Regions from separate parts of the Ruminococcus intestinalis genome, predicted to be linked through region 1. Evidence: predicted binding sites of a transcription regulator. Region 1 holds the regulator's gene; the other holds the start of a gene.
What was found. The regulator Rex, encoded in region 1, represses fermentation and respiration genes when NADH is low (regulators of the CRP and FNR family bind a similar motif). The targets are predictions, from matches to a motif close to ATTGTTAANNNNTTAACAAT.

Region 1 (11,829 bases):
GTTGAATTTTCGCTGTCTGATGTCGGAGTAGTGCTCTTTTGTGAGCCGTTAGTGATTTGAGAATTGCTTACCGCAGGTATATATTCTTCAAGTACAAATGAAATTGTCTTACTTGTTCCTCTGCGGCTTACAGTAAATGTAACTGTGTCGCCTACTTCTGCTTTTTCAAGTGCAGTAGTAATGTCCGATGACGAAGAAACATCTGTATCGTTTACCTTTGTTACAAGGTCACCTCTTGTAACTCCTGCTTTTTCGGCATTTGAACCGGAATCAACAGAAAGAACATAGCAACCTGTCTGATTTACACCGTAATAGAAAGCTGTTTCGTCAGAAGTAATATCTGTAAAGTCAATACCAAGATCAACCTTACCTGTTACATAACCGTATTCTTTAAGGTCACTTAAAATATCAAGTACATTGTTAATCGGAATAGCAAAAGCAATACCCTCAACTTCGGTTGCACTCTGCTTTGCGTTTACGATACCGACAAGTTCACCGTTTGCATTAAAAAGTCCGCCGCCGGAATTACCCGGGTTTACCTGTGCATTTGTCTGCAAAAGTGTCATTTGTGTATCTTCAATAGTAACCTTTCTTGCAAGTGCACTGATGATACCGTCTGTGACTGTACCGCCAAGTTCACCGAGTGGGTTGCCGATAGCAACTACATAGTCACCTACCGCAAGACTGTTGCTGTCACCGAAAGTTGCAGGCGAAAGTCCTGTTGCACTAACCTTTAACAAAGCAATATCATTATCTGAATCACTGCCTATGATTGTTGCATCGTACTCTGTGCCATCTCTAAGTCTTACCTTAACAGAATTTGCTCCGTTAATTACATGGTTATTTGTAAGAATATAACCGTCTTGAGAAATAATAACGCCTGAACCCGCACCCTGCTGAACATACTGTTGAGCAAATGAACCCGTTACAACGCTTTCTGTTGAAATTTCAACAACACTGTCGGCTGTCTTTTTAACAATTTCAGAGGTTGAATTTGCCTTAGATGTACTTGAAGCAGTTGTGGTTGTGCCGCTGTTGCTTGTTTTGGTAATATTTAAACTGCCGCTTGTACTGGTATTTACCTTATTTGCAAAATAACCGCCGCCAAAGCCAAGTCCGCAAGAGAACACCATTGTAACTGCAAGTGCTATTGCAATACCGCCTCTTGATATTGGTTTTCTCTGTTTTTTAGGTTTTTTAGCCTTAGGCGGTTTTGCGTTTGCCGAATGATTGGGAGCAGTACCGTACGGTTGAGAATTATATACATTCTGTGACTGTTGGTTCTGTGCAGTGTAACCGTTTGATTGATAATTATCATAAGCGTTTGTATTTGGATTTTGATAATTATTGCTGTATCCCGAACTTGTATTCTGTGAAGAATATTGAGTAGGCTCGTTATATCTGTTAGGATTATGCGAAGCGTCTTTATTATTGCCGTTTACATATGAATAATGGTATTCTGTGCTGTCTGACTTGTTGTCGCTTTTATCGGAATTCCATTCATATGAAGCCTCTGCATTCTTCTGCGGAATGTCTGTGTTGCTTTCAGGTGTATTTTCAGCATTACCTGAATAGATATCATTGAATTCATTTGGATTTTTATTATCAAGCATTTTTTAGTCCTCCTTAAATGCTGTGTCTTTCGTATCTCTTACGATGTATATATAATAATTTTGCCAAGTGAAAACTATATGAACTCGTTTTGAAATAAATATGAAATAAATTGAAATAACAATGAAACCAAATTCACATTCTATTCTTAAAAATGCCGAACAGTCTTAGTCTGACCGTTCGGCATTGGTTTTTCTATATGCTGATATATGTATAGAAGGTATTATTATACTAAGCCTTATTTTCGCTGTTTTCGTCAACAGGCTTTTCAACATACTCGACTATACGCTTTCTGACGGTAACTCCGTCATATTTCTTTTTAAAGGAAACTTTACCCGTAAACTTTCTTCCGCACTTTTTACACAAAAAGGGAGCAACAAAACTTTTGTTTTTTACTTTCCAATTTGCCTGTCTTGCAGCCTGCCTTCCGCAAGCATCGCAATTAAAGCGCATACTGCGTTTATCAATCTCCGGATTATTAATATCTGTAATAAAATGATTTTTATACAGCAGTCTGTCATAAAATTCGTGAGCCGTTGCATCTTTGATAAAATCTTCTATCGGATAATCCTCGACAAAATGTTTCATACACTTTAATGTAAGCTCTGCGTCGGCATATGCACGGTGCTGTTCTTCAACATCAAAGTTAATTGCGAGCATATCTGCGCATACGGATAATCCGAGTTGAGAAGATTTATCATTTACGGAAAGACATTTTTCACAATAATCCTGCACATTGCAATAGCTTGTGAGAAAAGGCAGCTCAGGCCTATGAGCATAGTACATATAATTCTCAATCAATGCAAGAATGTCGCTTGTACCCCATGTCACCAAAACGCAATCGCCGCAGAATTTTTTAAATTCAGAAACAGCGTGCATAAATGTACAGCCGTTTTCTCTTAATTCTTCGTTGGTGATTTTGGTTAGCTTTTTAACCTTTGAACAAAGTTTTTTGCCTATCTGCGGAGAAATAAGCATTTCAAATCTGTCAATAATATTCAGATTTTCGTCAGTTTTAACTGCCCCGAACTCAATTATCTCATTTACAAATCTGTGTTCTTTACTGCTGTATGAGCCGTTCCATTCAAGGTCTAATACTACAAAACTCATTATTTTTTATGGAATGCCTGTTTCATTCTCTGTTCCTTAGAAAGAATACGCTTACGCATACGGATATTTTCGGGAGTAACCTCTACAAGCTCATCATCTGCAATAAACTCAAGACACTGCTCAAGCGAAAGAATTGACGGTGGTGTAAGTTTAAGTGCATCATCAGAACCTGAAGCACGGGTATTTGTGATATGCTTTTTCTTACATACATTAACTGTAATATCTTCTGACTTAGGGCTTGCGCCTACAATCATACCCTCATATACAGGAACACCCGGGCCGACAAAGAGTCTGCCTCTCTCCTGTGCCGCATACAAACCGTAAGTTACTGTTTCGCCTGTTTCAAAAGCGATAAGCGAACCCTGATGACGGGTTACGATTTCACCCTTGTACGGCTCATATCCGTCAAACACATGGTTCATAATACCGTTACCGTTTGTATCTGTAAGGAATTCGGGACGGTAACCCATAAGACCTCTTGACGGAATACGGAACTCAATGTGAGTAGAACCGCCCTCACGGGTGCCCATATTAATAAGTTCAGCTTTTCTTGAACCGAGTTTTTCCATAACTGCACCTACATAAGCGTCAGGTACTTCTATAATGAGCATTTCCATAGGCTCGTTCAACTTGCCGTCAATCATCTTTGTGATAACCTGTGGACGAGATACCTGGAACTCATAATTCTGGCGGCGCATTGTTTCAATAAGAATTGAAAGGTGAAGCTCGCCTCTGCCCGATACTTTAAATGTATCCGCACTGTCTGTTTCTTCTACTCTTAACGCAACATTGGTTTCAATTTCCTTGAAAAGTCTGTCACGAAGATTTCTTGATGTAACATACTTACCCTCTCTGCCGGCAAACGGAGAGTTATTTACAATAAAGTTCATTGATACGGTCGGTTCGTCAATCTTAACAAACGGGAGCTGTTCAATATTCTCAGGGTCGCAAATTGTTTCACCGATATTAATATCCTGAATACCGCTTACGCAGATAAGATCACCCATTTCAGCAGTTTCGCTCTCAACTCTCTTAAGTCCCTCATACTGATAAATCTTACCGATTCTTGCGTTCTTTGTTACATTGCCGTCTGTATGACAGATTGCGACGCTCTGACCTGTTTTTACAGTGCCTCTCTCAACTCTGCCTACACCTATTCTACCCACAAACGGATCTGAATCTATATTTGAAATAAGAATCTGAAGTCCGCCCTCTGCATCTCCCTGCGGAGCAGGAATTTCATTTATAATAGCCTCAAAAAGAGGTTTCATATCTGTACCGGGCTGATGCGGATCAAGGCTTGCATAGCCGTCACGGCCCGATGCATATACTACAGGGAATTCAAGCTGATCCTCGTCAGCGCCAAGCTCGATAAATAGGTCGAGAACTTCGTCAACAACTTCTTCAGGTCTTGCACCCGGACGGTCAATTTTATTGACTACAACCAAAGGCTTTTTGCCAAGGCCCAAAGCCTTTTTAAGAACGAATCTTGTCTGCGGCATACAACCCTCGAAAGCGTCTACAAGAAGTACAACGCCGTCTACCATCATAAGTATACGCTCAACCTCACCGCCAAAGTCGGCATGACCGGGGGTGTCAACAATATTAATCTTAATGCCGTTGTACATTACAGCGGTGTTTTTAGAAAGGATTGTAATGCCTCTCTCTCTTTCAAGGTCGTTAGAATCCATTACTCTTTCAGCCACATTCTCATTTGCTCTGAAAACACCGCTCTGTTTTAAGAGCTGATCAACGAGAGTTGTTTTACCGTGGTCAACATGAGCGATAATAGCTATATTTCTCAAATTTTCTCTTGTTTCCATAAAATTATCCCCCTATAAAAATCTAAGTTCAAATATCCTACACATACTTTTTTATTATATCACCTAAATGTTGAAAATTCAATTTATTTTTAAAAATAAACAACAGATAGTGCCAAAATCGCAAATTTTCGTATTTACATCCATTTTTACTTTACATAAGAAGAAAAATGTTATATAATAGATACTAATAATTGCCTTATAATGGGCAATTAATGTACACGGGTTATTGCTTTTAATAATGCAAATACCACAAAATACTTTTTGCGGAGGTAATCAAATGGGCTACACAATTGCACAGAAAATTATTAAAGAGCATTTGGTATGCGGCGAAATGGTTGTCGGCAACGACATCGGCTTACGCATTGACCAGACTCTTACACAGGACGCAACAGGCACAATGGCTTACATAGAATACGAGGCTATGGGTATTCCGAGAGTCAAAACCGAAAAGAGCGTTGCATATATAGACCACAACACATTGCAGACAGGTTTTGAAAATGCCGACGACCACAGATTTATTCAGTCTGTATGTAAAAAGCACGGCATTTATTTTTCAAGACCGGGCAACGGTATTTGCCACCAGGTACACCTTGAAAGATTCGGTAAGCCGGGCAAAACATTAATCGGTTCCGACAGCCACACACCTACAGGCGGCGGTATCGGAATGCTTGCTATCGGTGCAGGCGGTCTTGATGTTGCTGTTGCTATGGGCGGCGGTGCATATTACATCACAATGCCTAAGATGGTAAGAGTTAATCTTACGGGTAAACTCAGCCCATGGGTTTCTGCAAAGGATATTATTCTTGCAGTATTAAGAGTTATGAGCGTTAAGGGCGGCGTCGGCAAAATTGTTGAGTACGGCGGCGAAGGTGTCAAAACACTTACAGTTCCGGAGCGTGCTACAATTACAAATATGGGTGCAGAGCTCGGCGCTACAACATCCGTATTCCCTTCTGACGAAATCACAAGAGAATTCCTTAAAGCTCAAGGCAGAGAAGAAGATTACACAGAGTTAAGCGCAGACGCAGACGCAGTTTACGATGAGGTTATTGAAATTAACCTTTCGGAGCTTGAACCGCTCGCCGCTTGCCCACATTCACCTGATAATGTTAAACCGATCAGCGAGCTTGAGGGTCAGAAGATTGACCAGGTATGTATCGGTTCTTGCACAAACTCAAGTTATCTTGACCTTATGAGAGTTGCACATATCTTAAAGGGCAAAACAGTTGCAGACGGCGTTTCACTTGCTATTGCTCCGGGCAGTAAGCAGGTATTCAATATGCTTGCTATGAACGGCGCACTTGCCGATATGATTGCTGCCGGCGCAAGAATTCTTGAAAGTGCCTGCGGTCCATGTATCGGTATGGGACAGTCACCTAACAGCAAGGGTATTTCACTCCGTACATTCAACCGTAACTTTGAGGGCAGAAGCGGTACAGCTGACGGTCAGATTTACCTCGTATCTCCTGAAACAGCTGCTGTTTCGGCACTTGCAGGTGTATTTACAGACCCAAGAAAGCTCGGTCCTGCCGCAGAAATTGAACTTCCCGAGAAGTTCCTCATTAATGATAATATGGTTATTGCTCCTGCTCCTGTTGAGGAAATGGACAATGTTGAAATCTTAAGAGGACCAAACATTAAGGAATATCCTAAGACAAGCCCTCTTACAGATTCTATAGAGGCATCTTGCTCACTTAAGGTTGGCGACAACATAACAACCGACCACATTATGCCTGCCGGTGCAAAGATTCTTCCGCTCCGTTCAAATATTCCTGCTATTTCACAGCACTGCTTTACAGTATGCGATAAGGAATTTCCTGAAAGAGCAAAAACTCTCGGCAAGAGCATTATCGTAGGCGGCGAAAACTACGGTCAGGGTTCATCAAGAGAGCACGCAGCACTTGCTCCGCTCTTCCTCGGCGTTAAGGCAGTTCTTGTAAAGAGTTTTGCAAGAATTCATAAGAGTAACCTCATTAACGCAGGTATTCTTCCGCTTACTTTCCAAAATCCTGCAGATTACGATAAAATTAAACTCGGTGATATGCTTGAGCTTCCTAATGTTAAGAAAGAAATTGCAGACGGCTCTGCCGTAACGGTTGTAAACAAAACAACGGGCGAAACCGTTATTGCCGACTGTGAGCTTTCAGACAGAACAAGAGCAATCATTCTTGCAGGCGGTTTGCTTGACTATACAAAGGAGAACAACTAATGGATAAAATTAAAATGACCACCCCCATCGTTGAGATGGACGGCGACGAAATGACAAGAGTTCTTTGGCAGAAAATCAAAGACATTCTTATTTACCCATACATTGATTTAAAGAGCGAGTATTATGACCTCGGTCTTGAAAACAGAAACAAAACAGATGACCAGGTTACTGTTGACAGTGCAGAGGCTACAAAGAAATACGGCGTTGCCGTAAAGTGTGCTACAATCACACCAAACGCTGCAAGAATGGACGAGTACAACCTCAAGCAGATGTGGAAATCACCAAATGGCACAATCCGTGCTATCCTTGACGGTACAGTATTCAGAAGTCCTATCCTTGTAAAGGGTATCACTCCGTACATTCCTACATGGAAAAAGCCAATCTGTATTGCCCGTCACGCTTACGGTGATGTTTACAAAAATACAGAAATGGTTGTTAAGGCAGGCAGCAAGGCTGAACTTTGCGTTACCAAGCCTGACGGTACAGAAGAAAGAAGTACAATCTTTGATTTCAAGACAGACGGTATCATTCAGGGTATGCACAACCTTGACAAGAGTATTTCTTCATTTGCCCGTTCATGTTTTAACTATGCACTCGACCAGAAACTTGATGTATGGTTTGCTACAAAAGATACAATCAGCAAGAAGTACGACCACAGATTTAAGGATCTTTTTGCTGAAATCTTTGAGAATGAATACAAAGAGAAATTTGAGCAGGCAGGCATTACATATTTCTACACACTCATTGATGACGCTGTAGCAAGAGTTATCAGAAGTGAGGGCGGCTATATGTGGGCTTGCAAAAACTATGACGGCGATGTAATGAGCGATATGATTGCTACTGCTTTCGGCTCACTTGCTATGATGACAAGCGTACTTGTTTCACCTGACGGTGTTTATGAGTATGAAGCTGCACACGGTACAGTTCAGCGCCATTATTATAAGTATCTTAAGGGCGAGGAAACTTCCACAAACTCTGTTGCAACTCTCTTTGCTTGGACAGGCGCTCTCAGAAAGCGCGGCGAGCTTGATAATCTTCCTGAACTTATGAACTTTGCGGACAAGCTTGAGAAAGCTACTATCGACACTATTGAAGACGGCATTATGACAGGCGACCTTTATGCTATTTCAACTCTTGAAAACAAGAAAAAGGTTAATTCAGAAGATTTCTTGCTTGCAATAAACGAGCATCTTGCCGCTTCACTTGCATAAGCAAACACAATTCGGTTAAAGGAGTAAGGTTAAAGTACAATGTCCAGAAATGACAACATTTCAATGTCTGTAATCAGAAGACTGCCCAGATATTATCGTTTCTTGTCTGAGCTTAACGAACAAAACATTGATAAAATTTCATCTACAAAACTGGCTGAAATTATGAATGTAACCGCTTCTCAGGTAAGACAGGATCTTAACTGCTTTGGTGGATTCGGTCAACAGGGCTACGGTTACAGTGTTTCTCAGCTTAAGGAAGAAATACAAAATATTCTTGGTCTTAACAATAATTATAAAGCTATACTTATCGGTGCCGGCAACCTCGGTAAAGCGGTTGCCAAGCATATGAACTTTGAAAAGCTCGGCTTTGAACTTATCGCCTGTTTTGACTGTAACGAAGAAAAAGTTGGCAAAAAGCTGAATAATCTTACAATAATGCACGACAGTCTGCTTGACGAGTTCTGTCAAAACAACAAAATAAATACAGCGTTTTTGTGTATTCCGAGAGTATGTGTAGAAAATGTACTTGACAAACTTTATGGCTACGGCATAAAGAACTATTGGAATTTCAGTCACTATGACATTGCAAGAAAGTACAGCGACACCCTTGTTGAAAATGTACACCTAAGTGACAGTCTTATGACCTTATGTTACAAAATGAATAACCGAGATAAAATCTTATAATTAAAAGGCTGTTCCCTATCTTGCGGAACAGCCTTTTAATTATGGTTTAAGTTAGTTTTATCAGGTTCAATGTCAATAGTTGGGGTAATTTATGGTTTAGTGCACGAGTTAAGCAAAATAATAATTCACTCCAATTAATTTAATAAAAAAACAACAATTAACTACCGCACTCCAATCGGAATGCGGTAGTTTTTATGAGAGGAAATCTATCTATTTATAAATTACTTTTTATCAAATGTATGAAGAAGTCTTGCAGCATAAAGTACGCAAAGTACGCTTACGCCTGTATCTGCTATTACAGACAACCACATCGGAGCGATACCGAGTATTGCAAGGATAATTACAATTGTCTTTACACCAAGTGCAAATGTAATGTTTGTCTTTACAGTAGCAACAACTTTCTTTGCTATTCTGACAGACAACGGTAAATGTTTTAAATTACCTGCCGCAAGCACAGCATCTGCCGCCTCAATAGCAGCCTCACTGCCGAATCCCATTGCAAAACCGCAATCGCTTGCAGTAAGAACAGGGGCATCATTGATACCGTCACCGATAAAGCATACAGACTTATGAGTTTTCTTTATATCTATAAGTTTTTCAAGTTTATCTGACGGCATAAGCTCTGCCGAATAAGAATCAAGTTTAAGTTCATTTGCAATATCCATTGCATTTTCTTTTTTATCACCCGTAAGCATTACACTGTCTTTAACACCGAGTTTTCTTAACTCTGCAATTACACTCTTTGCCTCCGGTCTTAATGTATCGCTAACAGAGATTGCACCGATTAATTCACCGTCGTAGATTACATATACAGATGCGGTTTTTTCTGCATTTACCTTTTGTTTATCGCTTAAAACCTTTGTGCCGCCGCATACAAGAGCTTTGCCGTTATATACAGCTGTAACTCCCTGTCCTGCCTTTTCGCTGTAATCTGAAAGTTCAGGTAAGTTTTCCTTTTCTGCCTTATTTTTTATTGCCATAGCAATCGGATGTGAAGAATATCTTTCACAAGCGGCTGCAAGTGCAATAATTTCAGATGAAGTATGATTGCCGTAAGCAAAAACTTTGTTTACAGAAAGCTCACCTGTTGTAAGTGTACCTGTCTTGTCAAATACAAAAGCGTCAGCCTTTGCAAGAGCTTCGATATACTTGCCGCCCTTAATAAGAACGCTGATTTTTGATGATGCGCCAATACCCGAATAATAAGAAAGCGGAACCGAAATTACGATTGCACAAGGGCAAGATGCAACAAGACAAACCAAAGCACGATAAATCCATGTGCTGAAACTGCCAAGCCCCACAAGCGGAGGAACAATAGCAACTACAATAGAAATAAGTATAATAATCGGTGTGTAAACAGCTGCAAAACGGCTGATAAGCTTTTCACTCTGTCCCTTTGTAGCGGCTGCATCTTCAACAAGTTTAATAATTCTTGCCGCTGTACTGTCGCCAAATTCCTTAGTAGTTTTTATTTCTATAAGAGAATTGCCGTTAATCATACCGCTCATAACTTCACTGCCTGCCTCTGCATCGACAGGAACACTCTCACCTGTAAGCGCCGAAGTATCGAGAGTAGTATTTCCTTTAGTAATAACACCGTCAAGCGGTACTCTTTCGTGTGGTTTAACTACAATTGTACTGCCTATTTTAACATCCTCGGCGGCTTTTACAACTTCCTTGCCGCTTATAAGTACGGTTGCATTATCGGGACGAATCTGCGCAAGTTTTGCAATATCACTTCTCGATGCAGATACTGCTTTCTCTTCTACAATTTCGCCGACTGCAAAGAGAATAGTAACCATAGCCGCCTCTACAAACTCGCCTAACGCAAATGCCGCAATAACAGCAATTGTAAGCAATGTAGTTTCATCTATCTGTAATTTAAACACCGATTTTATGCCTTTAATAAATGTTCTCCAACCTGACAAAACAGTGGCAACAAGGCTTAGTCCGAGTAGAACAAACCAACCTACAGTACCGAATTCAGCATCAGGAAATACAGTAAGTTCAAGACCGAAAGCCGCTACACCAAGCACAGCCGCTGTAATAATAGAAACAAGTTCATTCTTTATTTCAACCTTTTTATCTTCCTTGGCTGAATTTACCTTTTCGGCAGTTACGGTGTTTTCTTTTACATTGTTATCAATAACTTCTACACCGTCTTCAATGCTGTCACAAACTGCCTGTATGTCCTGTGCCGTTACATCATCTGAACACTCAAACACAAGTTTTTTATTTGCAAAATTGAAATTAACATTCTCATAGCCGTCTGTTTCGGCTAATTTCTTCTCTATCTTTCCTGCACAGTGCGCACAGTTGAGATTTTCAAGTGTGAAGGTGTACTGCTTTAAATTCTTTCTCTTTGTATTATCAATAACTTCTACACCGTCTTCGATGCTGTCACAAACCGCCTGTATATCCTGTGCCGTTACATCATCTGAACACTCAAGTACGAGTTTTTTATTTGCAAAGTTGAAATTTACATTCTCATAACCGTCTGTTTCAGCTAATTTCTGCTCTATCTTTCCCGCACAATGCGCACAGTTAAGATTTTCAAGTGTAAAATTATATTTCATAAAAAACACCCTCCTTACTCGAGAACGTGATCAAGTCCCATTTCAATAATTTTTTTAACATGGTCGTCATCAAGAGTATAATAAATTTGCTTCCCCTCTCTTCTGACCCTAACAAGTTTGTTTTGTCTTAATACTCTCAACTGATGAGAAATAGTGCTTTGCTCCATATTTAAAGCCTCTGCAATACTAAGCACCGACATCTCATTATCGGAAATTGCAAACATTATTCTGATTCTTGTCGAATCGCCGAATACTTTAAAAAGATCCGCTAAATCAAACAGCACTTCCAAATCAGGAATTTCTTTTTCTTTCTTTTCATTTAGTTCTGCCATATTCCTATCTCCGTTTATTAATCTGTTCATATGTTTATATGTTCATATGTTAACTTGAGTATAGCACATAAAAAAGTAATTGTCAATACAATTAAAAAAAATTATTTGGTAAATATTTAAATATTTTTCAGAATTTCCTACATTATATATGCAATTATATCCTGAAAAATATTGCAAGATTTTAATTCCGTATTGCAATTATGACAGCAGTATTATTTTTTATAAGAATAATTACAAGTATGTAATCTTGCTTAGTCATAATAAGAATAAACT
Region 2 (11,829 bases), on a different contig from region 1:
TAATTATTATAACAGCAACAGAGTTGCATGGGTTGAATGTGATGTAAACGGTATTTTGGGAGAAAATTATTATTTTGACAAAACCCCCTCTGATTATTATGTCAGGGGTGGTAAATACCGATAATAGTCGCTACATTGCTAATCGTTCTAATTGTACGGTACAATGGGTATTGGAAGATAATGTTTGGCGAGTTTCCAGTTATGACGAGCGTTCGTGATTCAGAAAAGCAGAGATTAAAAATTTTTCTTGCTTTAGGCTTGAACGAAAAAATATAAGAATGAGGGAGAATAATATGAACAGTAAATTGAAAAAATGCTTACCTTTTATAATTGTGGTTGCACTCGAATTAATATCGCTGATTTTTTATAATGAGGAACATAGCTTTTTGCAGATGAAGTGCATAGGAATACTTGCTATGGGAGGATTCAAATTTGCAATACCAATGCTAATATTTAATGCGGCTTTTGTGTTTGTGTATCTGCTGGCATATAATTATGTGGTGATATTGGTTACCGATACACAATTTATGGCGAAAAAGGTGTTTAAAAATATCGGTATTTTGTTTGCCGTAAGAACAGGTTTTGATATTTTATATTATTTGCTTAACGCATCAGTGACAAATTTAAGTGAAACCTACATTGATTTTTCGTATTTAATAAATTCATCGTTTGCGGTTGTTATGTTTGTGGTAATACTAAAAAATTGTGCAAACATATCATTAAAGGAGATTAAAACCAATGTCAAGGCGAGAAAAAGTGCAATATTTTTTGCTGTAATATTTCTGATTACAAATATTATCTTCTTTGTGTATTCTATTATTATGATAGGCCTTGCTTTGAAGAATTATGAAATTTTTGATAATATGATGTCAGAAAATATATTTATGTATAATTTTATATCTTATTCGTTCTATGTTATCAGTGCGGTTTCATTGACATTACTCGGTGTTTTGTTTATTAACTTTGTAAAAAAAGTTAGTAATAAAGAAAATGTAAACGCTATGGTTTAGCTTGGGATAATTAAAATTCAGGTCACTTTTTTGTGATTTGCGTGTTAAAAAGAGAATAATTAAGTAATACTCCGCCACTTTACAACGATGGCGGAGTATCTTTGTTGAACGGCTTAAAAAATATTTTTCTTTATTCTGTCAAGTGCGCCTTTTTCTATTCTGCTGACTTGTGCCTGCGAAATGCCTATTTCGCTTGCAACCTCCATTTGAGTTTTGCCTCGGAAAAACCGCATTGTCAATATTCTTTTTTCACGGTCGGAAAGGTTTGCAATTGCTTCTTTTACCGCAATTTCTTCAAGCCAGGTTGTGTCGTCGTTTTTGTCACCAATTTGGTCCATAACATAAATGGTGTCATTGCCGTCCGAAAAAACAGGCTCGTACAATGAAACGGGTTCAATTATTGCCTCGAGCGCAAGCACAACATCGTGTTTTGGCACTCCCATTATTTTGGCGATTTCTTCAACTGTCGGCTCTCGGTTTTCTTTATTAGTGAGCTGTTCTTTGATTTGCATAGCCTTATAGGCGGTGTCACGCATTGAGCGTGATACTCTGATAGCGTTATTATCTCGCAGGTATCTTCGTACCTCGCCGATAATCATAGGTACTCCGTAGGTGCTGAAACGCACATCGAGTGACGGGTCAAAATTATCTATCGCCTTGATAAGTCCGATTACACCGACTTGAAATAAATCATCGGGATTTTCACCACGGTTTGTAAAGCGCTGAATTACCGAAAGTACAAGGCGCAGGTTGCCGTTTATCATTGCGTCTCTTGCTTTTTTACGCTCTTGTTCACTGCCGTTCTTTATTGTGTTGAGCAGTGCTTTCTTTTCTTTTTCACTTAGGACTTTAAGCTTAGATGTGTTTACTCCGCAAATTTCAACTTTACCATACTGCAAAAAATTACCCCCAAGCAATTTCTTACAATAAGTATTGCCATAATAGGGGAGATTAATACAGTTATAATAAAAAAGGTTGTGCGGTGCGGTTTATAAATTATGGTTTAGTGCACAGTTTAGCCAAGCAATTATAAAAGTTTGGTCGACCTTTTCAAAGGTCGTGGGTGTGGGCAAAGTCCACAAATACTTTCCGTTTATGCAAGCTAACGATAGCCGAACAGCTCGCTGTTTGGCGGCTTGAACACAACGTCGAATGCCTTTAAATGCGAAAGCAAAAAGAAAAGACATTCACCATATAATGAAAAAAGTTAATGATTTCTTTTATAAAAGGCTATCGCCTGTTTTAACAAACTTAGTTTCAGCACGCAAACAGCGTGGCTGTTTGCGCCTGATAAATTGTTATATCGGAAGATTTTATGAGCGCTGCCCAAACCCGCAATTTTTGAAAAAATTGAGTAAACTTTTTTGTTTTTGGGAGGATAATTTAGCATTAGATAATTTTCAATGCCCGACCGACACTCCGCTAAACCATAATTTAACTCGTTTTAACTCAACGCAACAAAAAAGAGATACCCACGAAAGGTATCTCTTGATTTAATTATTTTGCGTAATTGACAGCTCGGCTCTCTCTTATGATATTAACCTTAATCTGTCCCGGATATTCAAGCTCTTCTTCAATCTTCTTGCAGATTTCTCTTGCAAGCGGAAGCATACGCTCGTCATTTATGACTTCGGGTTTAACCATAATACGAACCTCACGGCCTGCCTGAATAGCATATGAGCTTTCAACACCCTCAAATGAAGATGCAACTTCTTCAAGCTTTTCAAGACGCTTGATGTAGTTTTCTACATTTTCTCTTCTTGCACCCGGTCTTGCGGCAGAGAGTGCGTCGGCAGCCTGTACAAGACAAGCTACAACCGTCTTTGCCTCAACATCACCGTGGTGAGCCTGAATAGCGTGAATAACCGCATCGTGTTCTTTGTATTTTCTTGCCAAATCTACACCGATCTGAACATGAGTTCCTTCGACCTCGTGGTCAATTGACTTACCGATATCGTGTAAAAGACCCGCACGCTTTGCAATTGTCGGATCCATACCAAGCTCGCTTGCCATCATACCTGCAAGATATGAAACTTCAAGTGAATGATTAAGTACATTCTGACCGTAGCTGGTACGATAACGAAGTCTGCCGAGTAACCTGACAAGCTCCGGATGAATGTTGTGTACGCCTGCCTCAAGCACTGCTCTTTCGCCGTCGTGCTTGATTGTAGCGTCAACTTCTCGTCTTGCTTTTTCAATCATTTCTTCGATTCTTGCCGGATGAATTCTGCCGTCTGAAATAAGTTTTTCAAGAGCAATCCTTGCAACTTCTCTTCTTACAGGCTCAAAGCTTGAAAGAGTGATTGCTTCCGGTGTATCGTCAATGATAAGATCAACACCTGTGAGTGTTTCAATGGCTCTGATGTTTCTGCCCTCACGACCGATAATTCTGCCCTTCATTTCGTCATTCGGAAGAGGAACTACGGAAATTGTAGCCTCTGCAACCTGCTCTGCGGCAAGTCGCTGAATTGCAAGAGAAATAATGTTTCTTGCTTTTTCGTCCGCCTCATCCTTAAGCTGCTCCGTATATTCCATAATCTTAACGGATTTCTCATGAGCAAGCTCGTCCTCAAGCTGTGAAAGCAGGTAACTCTTTGCCTGCTCGGCTGTATAGCCGGAAATTTTCTCAAGCATTTCAAACTGACTTTTCTTGAGTGTTTCGATTTCCTCAAGCTTTGCATCAGCGTCTTTTAACTTACGAGAAAGCTTTTCGTCCTTAAGCTCCATGTTGTCAAGCTTTTTGTCGAGGGTTTCTTCCTTTTGCTGAATGCGTCTTTCCTGGCGTTGAACTTCTTTGCGGCGGTCGGCAATTTCTTTTTCGCTCTCGGTTCTGAAACGGTGAACCTCGTCCTTGCCTTCTAAAACAACCTCTTTCTTTTTGGCTTCGGCTGTTTTCATAGCTTCCGACACGATTTTTCTTGCCTCTTCTTCTGCACTTCCGATTTCCTTTTCGGCAACATTTTTACGATAGCTTATACCTGCAAAAATGCCTATGCCCGCACCGAGAAGCAACGCAACAATAATTAATATTATTGCTAATAACGACATTCTGACACCTCCTTGTTTGATTTTTAATTAGATAATAAGTTTAAGTTCAATCAAACAGCCTTGTCGGTGCCGTTAGTAAAGATATTCAATTTTCATTTTTATAAAAATAATTTAATTTTAATATTTTTTATATGCTGTGGTTTGCAACAAAGGTATATTATAACGATTAATAAGTTATAAAAACTAAATAAAAAATATCTATAAATAACGGCTCTGAACGAGTCTGATTAATAAAAAATAGGTAAATTTGCATTAATCCTATTTAACCGCACTAACGGTATTATAAGTATTTTATCCTAATTTAATAAAAATGTCAAGAATATTAATGGCAATTTTGCAAATAAATAATTAAAAAGTGAAACATTCACAGGACAATTTGACAATAGCGTTCGTCAAATTGCAGTAAAAGATGCAGAAATTTTGTAAAATTTTCGTTTTTATGTAAAATTCATAAGAAATTTGTTAAAATTTTATCAAACACTTGAATAACAGCAAAAAATGTAATATAATTAAACTACCTTATAAATTAGGAGGAATTTAAAATGTCAGTAAAAGTTGCAATTAACGGTTTCGGCCGTATCGGTCGTCTTGCATTCAGACAGATGTTTGGTGCAGAGGGCTATGAGGTAGTTGCTATCAACGACCTTACAAAACCATCAATGCTCGCAGATCTTCTCAAGTATGATACAGCACAGGGCGGTTACTGCGGTAAAATCGGTGAGAACCTTCACACAGTAGAGGCTGATGACGAGAACAACACAATCACAGTTGACGGCAAGACTCTTACAATCTATGCTAAGGCTAACGCTGCTGAACTCCCATGGGGCGAGATCGGCGTAGACGTAGTTCTTGAGTGCACAGGTTTCTACACATCAAAGGCAAAGAGCCAGGCTCACATTGATGCCGGCGCTAAGAAGGTTGTTATTTCTGCTCCTGCAGGCAACGATCTTAAGACAATCGTTTACAGCGTAAACGAGGGTACACTTACAGCTGATGATACAATCATTTCTGCTGCTTCATGTACAACAAACTGCCTCGCTCCTATGGCTAACACACTTAACAAGTATGCTGAGATCCAGAGCGGTATCATGTCAACAATCCACGCTTACACAGGTGATCAGATGATCCTCGACGGTCCTCACAGAAAGGGTGACCTCAGAAGAGCAAGAGCAGGTGCTGCTAACATCGTTCCTAACTCAACAGGCGCTGCTAAGGCTATCGGTCTTGTTATTCCTGAGCTCAACGGTAAGCTCATCGGTTCTGCACAGCGTGTTCCTGTTCCAACAGGTTCAACAACAATTCTTACAGCTGTTGTTAAGGGTAAGGATGTAACAGTTGAGGGCATTAACGCTGCTATGAAGGCTGCTGCTTCTGAGTCATTCGGTTACAACGAAGATCCAATCGTTTCTTCAGACGTAATCGGTATGAGATTCGGTTCACTCTTCGATGCTACACAGACAATGGTATCAAAGATTGCTGACGATCTTTATGAGGTACAGGTTGTTTCTTGGTATGACAACGAGAACTCATACACAAGCCAGATGGTTAGAACAATTAAGTACTTTGCTGAATTAGGCTAATCTTAACCTATAATTTATCAGGTATAAACTTTAAGCTGTCTCTTTTGAGGCAGCTTTTTGTTTTTATAAAAATTTTTCTGTTGATATTTACTTTTATACTTTTGTATGTTAAAATTTTAGTGTATAAAAATATTTGCAATGTTTTGCAAAGGAGAACGGAAATTATGAACTCTAAGTTAAAAAACAGTGATACTGATTTTCTTTTTAAAGCAATTCTTTCTCTTGAAAACGAAGAGGAGTGTTATCGCTTTTTTGAAGATTTATGCACAAGTCCTGAACTTAAGGCTATGTCACAAAGACTTGTTGTAGCAAAAATGCTTACAGAAAAAAAGGTTTATTCTGAAATTGTAAAAGAAACGGGTGCGTCAACCGCAACAATCAGTCGTGTAAAGCGTGCTCTTTTTGATAACGATACCTACGGTTACACACTTGTACTCGATAAAATCGCCAAAGAGGAAAACAAATGAGTTACAATATTTTTGCCGATTATTATGATGTATTAATGCAAAATGTCGGCTACAAAGAGCGAAGCGACTACATTTGTGAGCTTATGAAAAGGCATAATCACGAATTTGGCATTACACTTGACCTTGCCTGCGGTACGGGCAGTCTTACTACGGAGTTGGCACTTAAGGGCATAGATGTTTACGGAATTGACGCAAGTGCGGAAATGCTTAGCGAGGCAATGCAAAAGTCGAGCGAAAAAGGGCTTAATATTTTATATTTAAAGCAGAAAATGCAGAATCTTAACCTTTACGGCACTATAGATACCTGTATTTGTACGCTGGACAGCATAAATCACATTACAAAAGAAGAAGATGTGACAAAGACTTTTGAGCGTGTAGCTTTCTTTATGGATAAAGACGGTTTGTTTGTATTTGATGTCAATACCGTTTATAAACACGAACAGGTGCTTGCAAATAATACATTTGTATATGAAACCGATAAGGTATTTTGCGTGTGGCAGAATACTTTACGGGAAAACTGCGTGACGGATATTGACCTTGACTTTTTTGAAGAAGAAAACGGCATTTATTATAGAACAAGCGAGAGCTTTTCGGAGCGTGGATATTCAAGAGAAAAACTGACGGAAATGCTTGTAAATGCGGGTTTTGAACTTGAGGCTGTATATGGAGATATGAGTTTTGACGAACCGAAAGCCGACGAACAAAGGCTTGTTTTTGTGGCAAGAATGAAAAATCCAATCAATAAGGAATGTTAACGGGAGAATAATATGGATAAAATTATAAGATGTATAACATCGGACGGTGCAGTAATGGCATCGGCTATTGATGCGTCCGATATTGTTTTTAAGGCACAGAAAATTCACGGACTTTCAAGAAGCGCTACTGCGGCACTCGGCAGACTTTTGTGTGCGACTTCTATGATGGGCGCAATGCTCAAGCAGAAAGACGCATCAATTAACCTTAGAGTATCGGGTGACGGAGAACTCGGACCCGTAATAGCGGTTGCGGACAGTAAGGGTAATGTTCGTGGATATGTAGGAAACGCAAATTGCCCTACCGAATACTATAACAACGGCAAAATCAATGTTTCAAAAGCAGTAGGTAAAAACGGTGTGCTTAATGTAATGCGTGATTACGGTTCAGGCGACCCGTATATCGGTCAGGTTGAGCTTGTAAGCGGAGAGATTGCCGAGGATATTACCAATTATTTTGCAACAAGTGAGCAGATTCCCACAGTATGTGCGCTTGGCGTTCTTATTAATAAAGAGGACGGCGAAGTGATGCTCGCAGGCGGATTGCTTATTCAGCTTTTGCCGGGTGCTTTTGAAGATACAATTGAAAAACTTGAAAAGAATCTCGAAACTCTCGAGCCTGTTACAACTATGCTTGCAAAGGGAATGAGTATTCTTGATATATGCAAAACCGCTCTTGCAGGCTTTGAGGTAGAAGTGCTTGACGAGTACCCTGTAAAGTATGTTTGCACTTGTTCAAGAGAAAAACTCGAAAGACTTTTCTGTACAATGAGCGACGATGAAATTCGTGCAATGCCTGATGAAAACGGCAGAGTAGTGGCTAATTGTCATTTCTGTAACAAGAAGTATATCTTTAATAAAGAAGACCTTGAGAAGATTATTAAAGAGAAAAATTCCAAGGATAACACTTCCAAAGACAAAAAGTCAAAAGAGTAAATTGTCGTAAAATATCGTGTTGCTTTGCTTTTGTAAAGTTTTTTTGAAAAAATTCAAAAAAGTGTTGACATTTGAGCAGATATGGTGTATTATAATACCTGTCGCTAAGAGATACGACAAACGAAAGCGAAGCGACAAAGGCAATGGGAGCATAGCTCAGCTGGGAGAGCATCTGCCTTACAAGCAGAGGGTCATAGGTTCGAGTCCTATTGTTCCCACCATTTGGCCCGGTAGTTCAGTTGGTTAGAACGCTAGCCTGTCACGCTAGAGGTCGACGGTTCGAACCCGTTCCGGGTCGCCAAATTTTGCCTCTGTAGCTCAGTCGGTAGAGCAGGGGACTGAAAATCCCCGTGTCGATGGTTCGATTCCGTCCGGAGGCACCAAAAATGCGGATGTAGCTCATCTGGTAGAGCGCCACCTTGCCAAGGTGGAGGTAGCGGGTTCGAGCCCCGTCATCCGCTCCAATAAAAACACTTGTAAGTCAAGTGCTTTTTTATTCTCAACAAATTGATAATTTAATATGTATTTTTGAGTCTTTACAGACCGAAACAAAGGCAACAGTTACCAAATGGGAGCATAGCTCAGCTGGGAGAGCATCTGCCTTACAAGCAGAGGGTCATAGGTTCGAGTCCTATTGTTCCCACCACATTTGGCCCGGTAGTTCAGTTGGTTAGAACGCTAGCCTGTCACGCTAGAGGTCGACGGTTCGAACCCGTTCCGGGTCGCCAATTTTTTGCCTCTGTAGCTCAGTCGGTAGAGCAGGGGACTGAAAATCCCCGTGTCGATGGTTCGATTCCGTCCGGAGGCACCAAAAATGCGGATGTAGCTCATCTGGTAGAGCGCCACCTTGCCAAGGTGGAGGTAGCGGGTTCGAGCCCCGTCATCCGCTCCAAAAGAAAGCACTTGTCAGCAGACAGGTGCTTTTACTTTTTGAAAATTAAGTATGCAAAAAAGTAATGCTTACGCATTATGGGGTAAATAAAGGTTCTGTTCTGAATGTTGGCATAACAATAATAAATTATTGTTTAGCTGATTGCTTTATTAAGCAATTATAAAAGTTTGGTCGACCTTTTCAAAGGTCGTGGGTGTGGGCAAAGCCCACAAATACTTTCCTTTTATGCAATCTAACGATAGCCAAACAGCTTGCTGTTTGGCGGCTTGAACACAACGGCGTTAGCCTTTAAAAGTGCGATAGCAACAAGAAAGCCATTCGATATATAATGAAAAGTTAATCATTTCTTTTATAAAAGGCTGTCGCCGCATCCGAAACATATGCAACCTAAAATACCGCATAAGAGCATTATAATTGATTTTTTCTTTGTCATAGAATTACCTCTTTTCAACATATAGTTAGTCTAAACTAACTATATACATATATTACCACAATATAAAATATTTGCAAGTTATAGCAGATATTTATTTTGTGGTAACTGATTTTATATTTTTATTATCGGCGTTGTGAAGTCTGCTCCGCACTTTTTAGGCGGATTTACAGCTAGTGAAAAAACATCTGTTGCGAAAATTTCTGTTTTAAGTAATTTTTCTGTATTGCCTCCGAGTGACAAACCTTTTTTTACAGAGGTTATAACGGGGAGAGTACAGCTTTTCAGGATTTTTGCACCGTCATTTGTAAAGCCGAGCACTCTTGCATAGCACGGTTCTGTGTTTTGAATTTCTTTTGTTATATTCAAAAGTGCGCATATTAAAATTCTGCGTAGTCTTGCAAGTGTGTAACGCTTTGATTTTACGGCAAACAATATTTCATTAACAGAATTATATTCGTGCACTGCCGTGTAAATTCTGTTTTCAAGTCCTTCGGTTACATCGGGTAAATCGGCAAGCTGATGAACAGACATGGAGCGCAATTTATACAGCAAGGCGGTTTCCAAATTATCGGGCAGAGCAAGCTCTGTCGGTTCAAAAGGAGCAAACTCCGCAATATTTTTGCCTTGCTTTAATTGTTCTCTTATATATGATGCGGAGGCAAAACCGTTTTCAGTGTTTTCGCTGTCATGTTCAACTCCCTCACGACGGATTGGCAGTGGTGATATGTTGCTCGGCAATGCTTTAAGATATTCAACGGCAAGCACATTGTTTGGTGTGGCAAGGATTTTGGCTGTTTTATCGCCGTATATTGCACGCACGGCAGATTCAATTGCTTTCGGATAATACGAACCGTTTTGCATTTCCTTTGCCACAAGCGATTGTACGGCAGTATTTTTATGTGCGTCGGCTGTCTGTTTCAAAAGTTCAATATTACTGTTTTCACAACCGAATGCAAGATGCGTGAGTTGTGAGAAAGATGAGAGAATTTTAACTCCGCTTTTTGCAAATACTTCGGCATTTGATACGGCATAGGCGACAGGCAGTTCTATTACAAGGTCAGCGCCGCCGAGCAGGGCAGACTTTGCCCTTGTGAATTTGTCTGTAATTGCGATTTCGCCACGCTGTGTAAAGCTTGTGCTCATTACAACCACAACAGGCTCGTTTACAAGGCTTTTTGCCTTTTGTATTAAATATTTATGTCCGTTATGAAAAGGGTTAAATTCGCAAATTATGCCGATTGCCATAGCATTACCTCGAAAAAGCAAAAAATTATTGTCAGATATTAAAAAAATCACTTGAAAACTATTATAAAAAGTTTTATCATTATAATGTAACACTCACAGAGTGACTTTTAATTGTCCTCAGATATATTATATATCAAAAATCGCTTTAGGACAACTAATATAGTTGAAAGGATGAATAATAATGAAGGTTCTCGTTATTAACGCAGGCAGCTCATCACTTAAATATCAGCTTATTGATATGGACAGCGAAAAGGTACTTGCAAAAGGAAACTGTGAAAGAATCGGTCAGGAGGGTGCATTTATCGGTTTTAAAGCTCCTGACGGCACAAAAATTGAACGCAAAACAGAGATGGTTAATCATACACAGGCTTTTGAGGCTGTTAAGGACGCACTTCTTGATCCGCAGTATGGTGCAATCAAGGATTTGTCAGAGGTTAGCGCAATCGGTCACAGAGTAGTGCAGGGCGGCAGCTATTTTAATAAGTCGGTTCTCGTAACAGACGATGTTATCAAGAAGATTGAAGAGCTTGCTCCTCTTGCTCCTCTCCACAACCCCGCTCACATTCAGGGTATCAATGCTTGTACAAAGGTATTCGGCAAAGATGTTCCTCAGGTTGTAGTATTTGATACCGCTTTCCATCAGACAATGCCGGAAAAGGCTTATATGTTTGCTATTCCATATAAATACTATGAAAAGTACGGTATCCGCCGTTACGGCTTCCACGGTACTTCTCACCGTTATGTATCACAGAAAATGGCTGAACTTATGGGCAAGAATATTGAAGATACAAAAATCATTACTTGTCACATCGGCAACGGTTCATCAATCACAGCTATCAAGGGCGGCAAGGTAATTGATACATCAATGGGTCTTACTCCGCTCGGCGGCTTTATGATGGGTACTCGTTCAGGTTCTCTTGACCCATCCGTAATTACATTTATTGCAGAAAAAGAGAATGTTTCTGCAGAAGAAATGCTTAAGATTCTTAATAAGGAATCAGGTCTTTTGGGTGTATCGGGTGTATCTTCCGATGACCGTGATGTTTGCGCTGCAGAACAGCAGGGCAACCACAGAGCACACCTCGCACACGAGATGCTTTATTATCAGATTGCAAAGACAATCGGTTCTTACTATGTTGCACTCGGCGGTTGTGACGCTATTGTATTTACAGCCGGTATAGGCGAAAATCAGCCACAGCTCCGTGAAACCGTATGCGATTACATTTCTTGCCTTGGTGTAGAGATGGACAAGGAATTTAACAAGAAAGCAAAGTGCGGCGTTACAGGCACACTTTCAACTCCAAACTCAAAAATCAGAGTTGAGCTTATTGCTACTAACGAAGAACTTGTTATTGCAAGAGATACAAAGGAAATTGTAGAGGCTCTTTAATTAAAACTACATATAAAAATAAGGTGGCTGTTCGTAGCGGACAGCCACCTTTTGCGTTACACGGAATCATTATTAA

Region 2: gap (type I glyceraldehyde-3-phosphate dehydrogenase) is a predicted target of Rex. The motif match lies at 4,517-4,536, and genes of this name have one in related genera.

What each region holds. Positions count from the first base shown of each region.
Region 1 covers NZ_JACOPS010000006.1:114,271-126,099, forward strand. Annotated here, with positions in the region: gene H8R91_RS11410 (S1C family serine protease) at 1-1,613, opposite strand, end outside; gene H8R91_RS11415 (3'-5' exonuclease) at 1,843-2,721, opposite strand; gene typA (translational GTPase TypA) at 2,721-4,544, opposite strand; gene H8R91_RS11425 (aconitate hydratase) at 4,822-6,753, shown strand; gene H8R91_RS11430 (NADP-dependent isocitrate dehydrogenase) at 6,753-7,964, shown strand; gene H8R91_RS11435 (redox-sensing transcriptional repressor Rex) at 8,004-8,648, shown strand; gene H8R91_RS11440 (heavy metal translocating P-type ATPase) at 8,870-11,224, opposite strand; gene H8R91_RS11445 (ArsR/SmtB family transcription factor) at 11,239-11,556, opposite strand.
Region 2 covers NZ_JACOPS010000002.1:390,626-402,454, reverse strand. Annotated here, with positions in the region: gene H8R91_RS06110 (hypothetical protein) at 1-124, shown strand, start outside; gene H8R91_RS06105 (hypothetical protein) at 294-1,010, shown strand; gene sigG (RNA polymerase sporulation sigma factor SigG) at 1,124-1,909, opposite strand; gene rny (ribonuclease Y) at 2,508-4,058, opposite strand; gene gap (type I glyceraldehyde-3-phosphate dehydrogenase) at 4,601-5,638, shown strand; gene H8R91_RS06085 (YerC/YecD family TrpR-related protein) at 5,803-6,105, shown strand; gene H8R91_RS06080 (class I SAM-dependent DNA methyltransferase) at 6,102-6,860, shown strand; gene hslO (Hsp33 family molecular chaperone HslO) at 6,873-7,793, shown strand; tRNA gene H8R91_RS06070 (tRNA-Val) at 7,939-8,014, shown strand; tRNA gene H8R91_RS06065 (tRNA-Asp) at 8,018-8,094, shown strand; tRNA gene H8R91_RS06060 (tRNA-Phe) at 8,101-8,176, shown strand; tRNA gene H8R91_RS06055 (tRNA-Gly) at 8,182-8,257, shown strand; tRNA gene H8R91_RS06050 (tRNA-Val) at 8,364-8,439, shown strand; tRNA gene H8R91_RS06045 (tRNA-Asp) at 8,445-8,521, shown strand; tRNA gene H8R91_RS06040 (tRNA-Phe) at 8,529-8,604, shown strand; tRNA gene H8R91_RS06035 (tRNA-Gly) at 8,610-8,685, shown strand; gene H8R91_RS06030 (tRNA(Met) cytidine acetate ligase) at 9,230-10,363, opposite strand; gene H8R91_RS06025 (acetate/propionate family kinase) at 10,545-11,753, shown strand; gene H8R91_RS06020 (DUF378 domain-containing protein) at 11,810-11,829, opposite strand, start outside.